Regions from separate parts of the Dorea sp. 210702-DFI.3.125 genome, predicted to be linked through region 1. Evidence: a T-box and tRNA genes for the amino acid it is inferred to sense, from the RefSeq annotation. Region 1 holds a T-box; the other regions hold tRNA genes.
What was found. A T-box is a leader RNA that pairs with one kind of tRNA and senses whether it is charged. The one in region 1 lies ahead of leuS (leucine--tRNA ligase), so its partner is inferred to be a tRNA-Leu.

Region 1 (3,289 bases):
GTTTGGGAATGACTTCGATTAAAGTTGGACAGTTACCGGAATTGTTTGAAAAAATTCAAGGTATTATTGGTTCTGAAAGCGATATAGCAGGAGTGATCAATGGAATTGAAAAAGTAATCAATATTCTTGAGAAGATTGTTCCTGGAATAAATGATGTTACAATTCATATCGGTGAACTTCCAACAGAGGCTGGAGTATACACAGCAGCTGGTGTGACAGTCAACAGTAATTATAATACAGCCATTGGTGTTGGCACACTTGTAATTGCACAGAAAAAGACAAATGCAAAACTTTCATTTAATCAAAATATTGAAAATAAACACAACCGTTTAACAGCAGCAGAGGCAGAAAGCTTTGATTTTGGTGGTCATATTGAAGTAGATGGAAATGCTGTGGGAGATACACCTGGAATTAGAACTAATTTTGTTGGTAAGACCGCAACAGGTGAAATTGTGTCTGGAACGGAAGCTTTTAAAGAAGAGGGAGAATATATTGAAACAATCTCTATTATCGGCGGTAACTATTTGGCAATACCAATTGTAAGAACTTATACGATTGGTGAAGCGAAAAATACAATTCAGTTCGAAAAAAAGATCGTATATGCAAGATATGATGGAAATGAACACGGCATGACTGCTTACGCATACAATGAGGACGGAGATAAGCTTGGAGAAGCAGCGCTGGAATACCAGAACATTTTACAGACTTCAACGGATGTATCTCCGGTAGAGAATTCAAGTGCTCCAATAGATGCAGGAATGTACCGGGTAGTAGCAATCTATGATAATGCAGAATCAGAAGTTGGAACACTGGTTATCACAAAAGCAGTTGCCCAGGGGACTGTGACAGTCGGAAACGCAGAGACTACTTATGGACAGAAATTGAATTTGAACAGTGTGATTATTCAGACAAAGAATATAGCACAGAGAGATATCGCTGCAATACAGGATACAATCGCATGTGCCGGAAGTGATGAAGCAATTGGTCCTCATGCTATTACAGTAACTGTTCCGGAATCTGTATCCAGAAACTATCTGCGTACAATCAAGGTCAATAAAGGAACACATACAATTATTTCAAAAGAAGTTACAATTACAGCGGATTCTTGTAAAGCACAGTACGGCAATACATTTCCGGAGTTTACTTATCAAATATCCGGAGTCAGTGATAAGGAGAACCTTGGAGACATTTCCGTTGTGAAACGCGAAGATGGTAATCATGTTGGAACTTATACATTAGATGTGCAGGTGGCAAACCAGAATTCAAATTATAAGTATAATCTGGAATCAGGAACACTTACAATTAAGAAGCGTGCAATTACTGTGGCGATTGATAAGAAACAGAAAGTGAAAGGTCAGAAAGATCCGGCGCTGACTTATACAGTAGAAGGAGACGGATTAGTCGAAGGTGATTCACTTGGAATTTATCTGAGCCGTAAATCAGGTGAAAAAGTCGGACTTTACGACATTTACATGGACACTTCTAATCTGAATAAAGATTATGAATTAGCATCTGAACCAAGTGGAAAGGATAAGTTCGAGATTGTAGAGAACAAGGCGGGATTGACGAATCAGAAAAATGATTCTGGAAAATCTAAAACGAATGGAACTCAGGTAAAAAGTGTAAAGAAACAGCCGGGAACTGTATGGGATAGAATCAAAACCGGAGATAACAATAAGCCGGTTGGATATTTCATAGCAGTATTGATTTCACTTGCAGCAATCATTATGATAATCAGTGCCAGATTTCAGCGCAAGAAATAATACATTTTATGAAAACTGACTGTTGAAAAAGGCAGAAAACTTCGGATTGAGTCTTGACTTATTTTATCATTCTTCTTATAATAATGAAGAATATGAAAGAGACATGGAAGAGGAGTATTAAGAGCCTATCGTTTTCAGAGAGTTGCCGGAGGGTGCAAGGCAATGACGTAATCTCCCAACTCGCCTCGGAGTTCTTCTGCTGAACAGGTCAGACATTTATCGTAAGGACAACATAGGCAGGAGCGGGACTTCCCGTTACAGAAGCAATGAGTGCATATGAGAATTCATATGAAGAAGAGTGGTACCACGGAATCAAGCCTTTTCGTCTCTTTGGAGATGAGAAGGCTTTCATTTTATTTTAGATGCAGTATTGCAGAAAGAGAGGAAATCAATATGTCTAAGATACCTTACAATCATAAGGCGATCGAGAAAAAGTGGCGTGACAAATGGGAAGAGAATCCGGTCAATGTCCAGTTTGATGAGAATGGAAAGAAAAAAGAAAAATATTACTGCCTGGATATGTTTCCATATCCTTCAGGTAACGGACTTCATGTAGGTCATTGGAGAGGATATGTAATCTCTGATGTATGGAGCAGATATAAATTACAGCAGGGCTATTATATCATTCATCCAATGGGCTGGGACGCATTCGGACTTCCGGCAGAGAACTACGCAATTAAGATGGGAGTTCACCCGGAGATTTCAACAGCAGCTAATATTAAAAATATTAAGCGTCAGATCAATGAAATCGCAGCTCTTTATGACTGGGATCGTGAGGTCAACACAACAGACCCGAACTTCTACAAGTGGACACAGTGGATTTTTGTAAAGATGTTCAAAGAAGGACTTGCTTATGAGAAAGAGTTCCCAATCAACTGGTGCCCATCATGTAAGACAGGTCTTGCCAATGAAGAGGTCGTAGGCGGAAAATGTGAGCGTTGTGGAGCTGAAGTTACAAAGAAGAATCTTCGTCAGTGGATGCTTCGTATCACAAAATATGCAGACAGACTTCTAAATGATCTGGACAAGCTTGACTGGCCTGAGAAAGTTAAGAAGATGCAGGCTGACTGGATTGGAAAATCATACGGTGCAGAGGTAGATTTTCCAGTAGAAGGAAGAGATGAGAAAATCACAGTTTATACAACAAGACCAGATACACTTCACGGAGCAACATTTATGGTACTGGCTCCGGAGCATGAACTTGCTAAGAGCCTTGCAACAGACGAGACAAGAGATGCAGTAGAAAAATACATTTACGATGCATCTATGAAATCTAATGTTGACCGTATGCAGGATAAAGAAAAGACAGGCGTATTTACAGGAACATATGCGATCAACCCGTTAAATGGAGCAAAAGTTCCAATTTGGTTATCTGATTATGTACTGGCTGATTACGGTACAGGAGCTATTATGTGTGTACCTGCTCATGACGATCGTGACTTCGAGTTTGCAACAAAATTCAATATCCCAATCATTCAGGTTATTGCAAAAGATGGTAAAGAGATTGAGAATATGACAGAGGCTTA
Region 2 (3,289 bases), on a different contig from region 1:
TTCTCAAAAAACTGCTATTTTTTTAAATTTTCCATCATTTTACATACAACTAAGCCAATTCGGACAGATAGTACTTCATTAGGGTTATCAAAATCTATGCCTGTGATCTGCGAAATCCGCTCAATACGATAGGCCGCCGTCTTATAATGTATATACAAGTCCTGAGCTGTCTTTGTCAGATTCTGGTTGTGTTCCAGATAAGTCTTAAGTGTCAGGATCAGATCCTGACGCTGCTGTTTTTTGTAATGATATAATTTTTGAAGAGATTCTGGTACATATTCCATCATTTCTTTCTCATCACTGAGCTGACAAAGCAGTTTGAAAATTCCCATGTCGGAGAAAATCATAATTTTGGACTGACTGTCTTCATTTTCATCTCCAAGAATATCAATAAACATCAGTGAATCAGTTGCCTCTTTAAAACTGCTCGGAATATGTTCAATCCCCTCTATCATTCGTCCGACTCCGGCACAGACTTTCAAATCTTTTTTCGTACTTGCCACACGCTTCTGGATTTTCATGACTATTTCTTTCAATTCGTGACGATATTCTTCCTGTTTTCTCGCCGGATCTACTTCCTGGATCACAATGACTCTGTCCATATCATTCTGAATCTTCACATTCGGAAATTCAATAGCGATCGCATTGTTCAATATATTCGTGTATTTCACCGTGTCATTCAGATCGACCTGATTTGAGCTATATCCGAGATTGAACGCAATAATACGGTAGGACGCATCCATAGAAATCCCAAGCAGGGAACTGTCCCTTCGAAGTTCCTGAATTGAGTGAACCTTTCCATTCAAAATATTGTTCATAATATCACTCTGGAACTTTTTCTCAAGATCTGCCAGTGAACTTTGACGGAACAATTCCTGCTTCAACGCTGTTACTGCATTCTCAACTGCAATAAAATCCATACCGTTGACCGGATGTTCTGTTTCAGTAACAACCAGATACATTCTCGCATTATACATAACATTCAATCGCACAAGATACTGCCCGATCTTTTCTTCCGGTTTTTCCTCCAATGTAATTTCCTGTCTCCGGTATTTATAATTTGAATAGAAGTCTAAAGAATATTCTTTTGCGTCCGGCTGAATTTCAAATTCACGGATTCTCGTATCTGTTGTCGCCTGGCATTCCAGATTCTGATCAAACAATGCCACCGGGTTTCCAATCAGTTTTGACAAAATGTCTACAATACGCTGCACTCCATTTTCCATGGAATGAAAGGAAAGTGACAGTGCCGTGAAATTATCATGAGTTGTCTTAAAATACTTAAGTCTGATAACTTCCTCACTAAAAATATGCTCCATGATCGTATTAAGAATTTCTCGAAATGGCATTTCAAACGGAATCTCAATGACAGGAATTTCTGTCTTTTGAGCATACTCCTGTATGACCGCCATCTTTTCCTCCATGAAGTCTACGGTTCTTCCTTGCTTAATCACAAGTGCACTTACTTTTTTCTTTGCAAGCTCCGCGATATAACTGCGGAACTCTTCCGGGGAACAATTCTGAAATGCATTCAATCCTGTCAGAAGGACCTCTCCACCACTGATAAAACGAACAATATCTGGAGATTCAATAATCGTAACACCACGGATTTCCTGGCCAATACCACCTTTGCCCCAGAGCAGATTCGCTTTCTGAAATAATTTCATATCAAGCATATCCTGTACTGTAAATCCCATAATCTTCTTCCTTTCGTCATTTCATTCTTTCTTCTTTTGTTCCTCTAAAAACATCGATTTTATTATAATGAATATCTAATAAATGTGCAAGAACAAAAAAGCACCGAAAACTTTAAGTCTTCGATGCTCTTTCATAAATCAACTGCGGATGACGGGACTTGAACCCGTACATAGTCACCTACGTCAGATTTTGAGTCTGATGCGTCTGCCATTCCGCCACATCCGCATATCCCAGCTTTTTCAAGCCGAGATTAATTGTAACACACAACTGCGTGAAATACAACATTTATTTTATTAATTTTTTTCCAATATCAAAACAATCAAAGGTTGCGAAATAATCTGCTGGTGTTTCAGCTCTTCGGATAAGCTGTGTGCTTCCATCTTCTTTTAAGAGCACCTCTGCGGATTTTAATTTTCCATTATAATTGTATCCCATAGAAAATCCATGTGCCCCTGTATCATGAATCACAAGAACATCTCCCATATCAATCTTCGGAAGCATACGGTCAATTGCAAATTTGTCATTATTCTCACAAAGGGAACCTGTTACATCATATTTGTGATCACACGGCGTATCTTCTTTTCCCATAACTGTAATATGGTGATATGCACCATACATAGCCGGACGCATCAAATTTACTGCGCATGCATCTACCCCAATATATTCCTTATGGGTGTGTTTCTCATGAATTGCTTTTGTTACAAGGCAGCCATAAGGTCCCAACATAAATCTTCCAAGTTCTGTATAAAGAGCTACATCTCCCATGCCTGCAGGCACAAGAACCTCATTATAAACTTCCCGCACACCGTCTCCAATCGCACGGATATCATTTGGCTCCTGATCTGGTGTATACGGAATTCCGATACCGCCTGACAAATTAATAAATTTGATATGAATGCCTACCTCTTTCTGAAGCTTTACAGCCACTTCAAATAATACTTTTGCAAGCATCGGATAATATTCATTTGTTACAGTATTACTTGCAAGGAAGGCATGAATTCCAAATTCCTTCGCACCTTTGCTTTTTAAAATCTTAAATGCTTCAAAAAGCTGCTCCGTTGTCATACCAAACTTGGCATCTCCCGGGTTATCCATAATATCATTACTAATCTTAAACAGTCCGCCCGGATTATACCGGCAACTGATCGTTTCTGGAATCTCGCCAATTGTCTCTTCAAGGAAATCAATATGCGTAATATCATCCAGATTAATAATTGCTCCTAACTTGTGTGCAAGTTCATATTCTTCTCTCGGTGTGTCATTGGAAGAAAACATAATGTCCTCTCCCTTTACTCCCATTGCATCTGAAAGGAGAAGTTCTGTATAAGAAGAACAGTCACATCCGCATCCATACTCTCTCAAAATATCAATCAGGAACGGATTCGGCGTTGCTTTAACTGCAAAATACTCTTTATACCCCGGATTCCATGCAAATGCTTCTTTTAGTGCCTGCATATTCTTGCGGATTCCCTTCTCATCATAAAGATGAAATGGAGTTGGATATTTTTTAATAATTTCATCCAGTTGTTCTTTTGTTACAAATGGTTTTTTCTTCATTGCATGTTCTCCTCTCGTATTGCCAGAAGTTTTA
Region 3 (3,289 bases), on a different contig from region 1:
GGAGTTTTTCCATGCTGATCGAACAGTTCGAGAAAATCCACAAAGAAAAGAAGGAAAGTCTGGTTCTCATTTCACATCAGGAGAGAATCATTCAGATGGCAGACCGGATCATGGTCATCGAAGACGGTAAGATCGCGTCCATTGGAGCAACTGACGAGATCCTTCCACAACTATTAGGAAAGACAGCAGATTCTTATAGCTGTCTGACATGCAGATAAGGAGGGAGGAAAGCAATATGATGACGTTAGATGAAATTACAAAAAAAGTACTGGAACAGATCGATGCAAGTGGATTTAAACAGTCAGGTGCATTTAATTTACGACACAATGGAATTGCCCTCTGCCACGGTGACAGCGAGCATATCAAAATTAAGAAAAAGCAGGATAAGCCGGGCATCGACATTTATATCGATGGTAAGACAGATGGAGAAGAAGTACATATTCCGGTCGTTGTAGATGCCACAGGAATGACCGATGTGGTTTATAATGATTTTTATATAGAAGAAGGAGCAAATGTAACGATTGTTGCAGGCTGTGGAATTCACAACAGCGGTTGCAATGAAAGCCGCCATGATGGAATCCACACATTTCACGTAGAAAAAAACTGCAACGTACGTTATGTGGAGAAACATTACGGAGAAGGCGAAGGAACAGGAACAAGAGTCCTCAACCCGGTCACAGAAGTTTATCTTGGCGAGAATTCCGTATTTACACTTGATACCGCACAGATAAAAGGTGTAGATTCCACTGTACGTGAGAATAATGTATATCTGGAAGCAAACTCAAAACTGTACGTTATAGAGAAGCTGATGACACATGGAAACCAGGAAGCAACTTCCAATATGATGGTAGAAATGAATGGTGAAGGAAGCTCTGCACAGATCGTATCCAGATCCGTTGCAAAAGGCAGCTCCAGGCAGATATTTCATCCAAGAGCGGTCGGTAAAAATCTCTGCCATGCTCATGTACAATGCGACTCTATTATCATGGATCACGCTGAAGTCAGCTCTATTCCGGAGATTAACGCAAAACATGTAGATGCAGCAATTATCCATGAGGCGGCTATCGGAAGGATTAACGACGAGCAACTTGTAAAACTCCGTACACTGGGAATGACAGAAGAAGAAGCAGAAGGAGTCATAATCGAAAACTTCCTGAACTAAAAAATGTTAAAAAATAGCTGGGGACGTAGTACTTTGTTAAAGTGCTACGTCCTCATCGTTGATTAGGGGTGTCCTTTTTTTGCTGTTTTTCTATTTTTGAGCAAAGAAAAACACCATAAACCCTTGAGTTTACGGTGTTTCGCATCTTATGTCCAATGCGGAGAAAGGGACTTGAACCCTCACAGGATTGCTCCCACTAGAACCTGAATCTAGCGCGTCTGCCATTCCGCCATCTCCGCTCGACAAAAGATATGATATCATAGGTTGATGGAAAATGCAAACATTTTTTTGATTTTTTTTGAAAAAGTTGTTGTTGTTCTTTCGGTGGAAGGAAAGTTAATTACAAATGTCTTTTAATGGGCTGATCGTAATACCTTCTTCTGCCATAGCTTTTCGGATTTTCTCAACGAAAAGAAGAGCTTTTTCGCCATCACCGTGAACGCATACGGAATCAGCCTGAATGGAAATATCTTTTCCGGTGATTGTTGTAACTTTCTGCTCTTTTACCATGCGGATCACGCGGGCAATTGCTTCGTTCTCGTCTTTGATGACTGCACCTTCTTTGCGGCGGTTCACAAGTGTTCCGTCTTCTTCATAAGCGCGGTCTGCAAATACTTCGCTAGCTGCTTTAAGCCCCAGATCTTTTGCTGCACGGATCATTTCACTTCCAGAGAGTCCCATTACGATGATTTCTGGATCATAGGACTTAATAGCTTCACAGATAGCTTTAGAAAGCTCATAATCTTTTGCAGCCATATTATAGAGGGCTCCATGTGGTTTTACGTGCTGCAGGCGCATATTATGGGCTTTGCACATACCTCCAAGAGCGCTGATCTGATACAGAGTATACGCTTTTGCTTCTGCCGGAGAAACGGCCAGATTTCTACGGCCAAATCCCATCAGATCCGGAAATCCCGGATGCGCACCAATCTGAATCCCGGCCTCCTTCGTTTGCTCAATCGCAGTTGTCATCACAACCGGATCAGATGCATGAAAACCACATGCAATATTCGCAGAAGAAATCAGTGGAATAATCTTGTCATCATTTCCAATCGTATAACGGCCAAAACTCTCACCTAAATCACTATTTAAATCAACTTTGTACATAATAACATAACCTGCCCTTCTTTTATAAAATGATGTTGGGGTGGGGTCAAGGACTTTCATCCACTTAAGAGAAAGCGCATGTGGATGAAAGCCCTTTTGACCCTGGCATCAAACATTGACTAATTACATATATAATAACATAAAAATTGCATATGAGATATGTAAAACATGGATTTTCAACACGAAAAAAAGAGCAAGAAGCATAAGTCTCATCGGAATGTTTTGCATAACGGAGGCTGGGGTAATGCTTCTGCTCTTAGTGTTATTGTTCGAAAATTATTTCAGCAAGATAATTAATCAATTTTTAACAACCGCTCAATAAATCCGGTATCTGCATTTCCTTCACAGAATTCAGGATTTTTCATGATTCGGTACTGGAAGTCCAGATTTGTCTCAACGCCCAGGATCACCATCTCGTCCAGCGCAGACCGCATTTTCTGGATTGCAGCATCTCTGTCCGGTGCATGAACGATAACTTTCGCAATCATGGAGTCATACTCGGAAGGAATGCGGTAGCCAGTGTAAAGACCGGTATCAACCCGCACACCATTTCCAGAAGGAAGGTGCAAATGTTTTACCACACCAGGACTTGGCATAAAGTTTTTCTCCGGAATTTCAGCGTTGATACGGCACTCAATGGCATGTCCGCGTGGTGTGACCTCTTCCTGAGTGAAGCTAAGCGGCTCGCCCATGGCAACACGGATCTGTTCAATAATCAGGTCTGTGCCTGTAACCATTTCTGTGACACCGTGCTCGACTTGAATACGGGTATTCATTTCCATGAAGTAGTAAGTTCCGCTTTGGTCAAGAATGAACTCGATCGTTCCGGCATTTGTGTAACCAACAGCTTTTGCGGCAAGAACGGCATCGTGGTTCATGGAAGCGCGGGTATTGGCAGTGATAGCCGGAGAAGGAGATTCTTCAATCAACTTCTGGTGGTTGCGCTGTACAGAACAGTCACGTTCGCCGAGAGCCACTACATTTCCATGAGTGTCAGCCATGATCTGGATCTCTACATGG

Region 2: it has a tRNA-Leu gene. The T-box ahead of leuS (leucine--tRNA ligase) is inferred to sense a tRNA for this amino acid. The anticodon was not compared.
Region 3: it has a tRNA-Leu gene. The T-box ahead of leuS (leucine--tRNA ligase) is inferred to sense a tRNA for this amino acid. The anticodon was not compared.

The regions. Positions count from the first base shown of each region.
Region 1 is NZ_JAJCNF010000006.1:90,953-94,241, forward strand. It holds gene LI164_RS04795 (MBG domain-containing protein) at 1-1,763, shown strand, start outside; T-box leader at 1,859-2,096, shown strand; gene leuS (leucine--tRNA ligase) at 2,157-3,289, shown strand, end outside.
Region 2 is NZ_JAJCNF010000001.1:28,238-31,526, reverse strand. It holds gene LI164_RS00140 (PucR family transcriptional regulator) at 15-1,697, opposite strand; tRNA gene LI164_RS00135 (tRNA-Leu) at 1,841-1,923, opposite strand; gene LI164_RS00130 (diaminopimelate decarboxylase) at 1,984-3,255, opposite strand; gene LI164_RS00125 (TrmB family transcriptional regulator) at 3,252-3,289, opposite strand, start outside.
Region 3 is NZ_JAJCNF010000030.1:6,751-10,039, reverse strand. It holds gene LI164_RS12855 (ABC transporter ATP-binding protein) at 1-218, shown strand, start outside; gene LI164_RS12850 (SufD family Fe-S cluster assembly protein) at 236-1,162, shown strand; tRNA gene LI164_RS12845 (tRNA-Leu) at 1,319-1,401, opposite strand; gene LI164_RS12840 (LamB/YcsF family protein) at 1,499-2,269, opposite strand; gene accC (acetyl-CoA carboxylase biotin carboxylase subunit) at 2,563-3,289, opposite strand, start outside.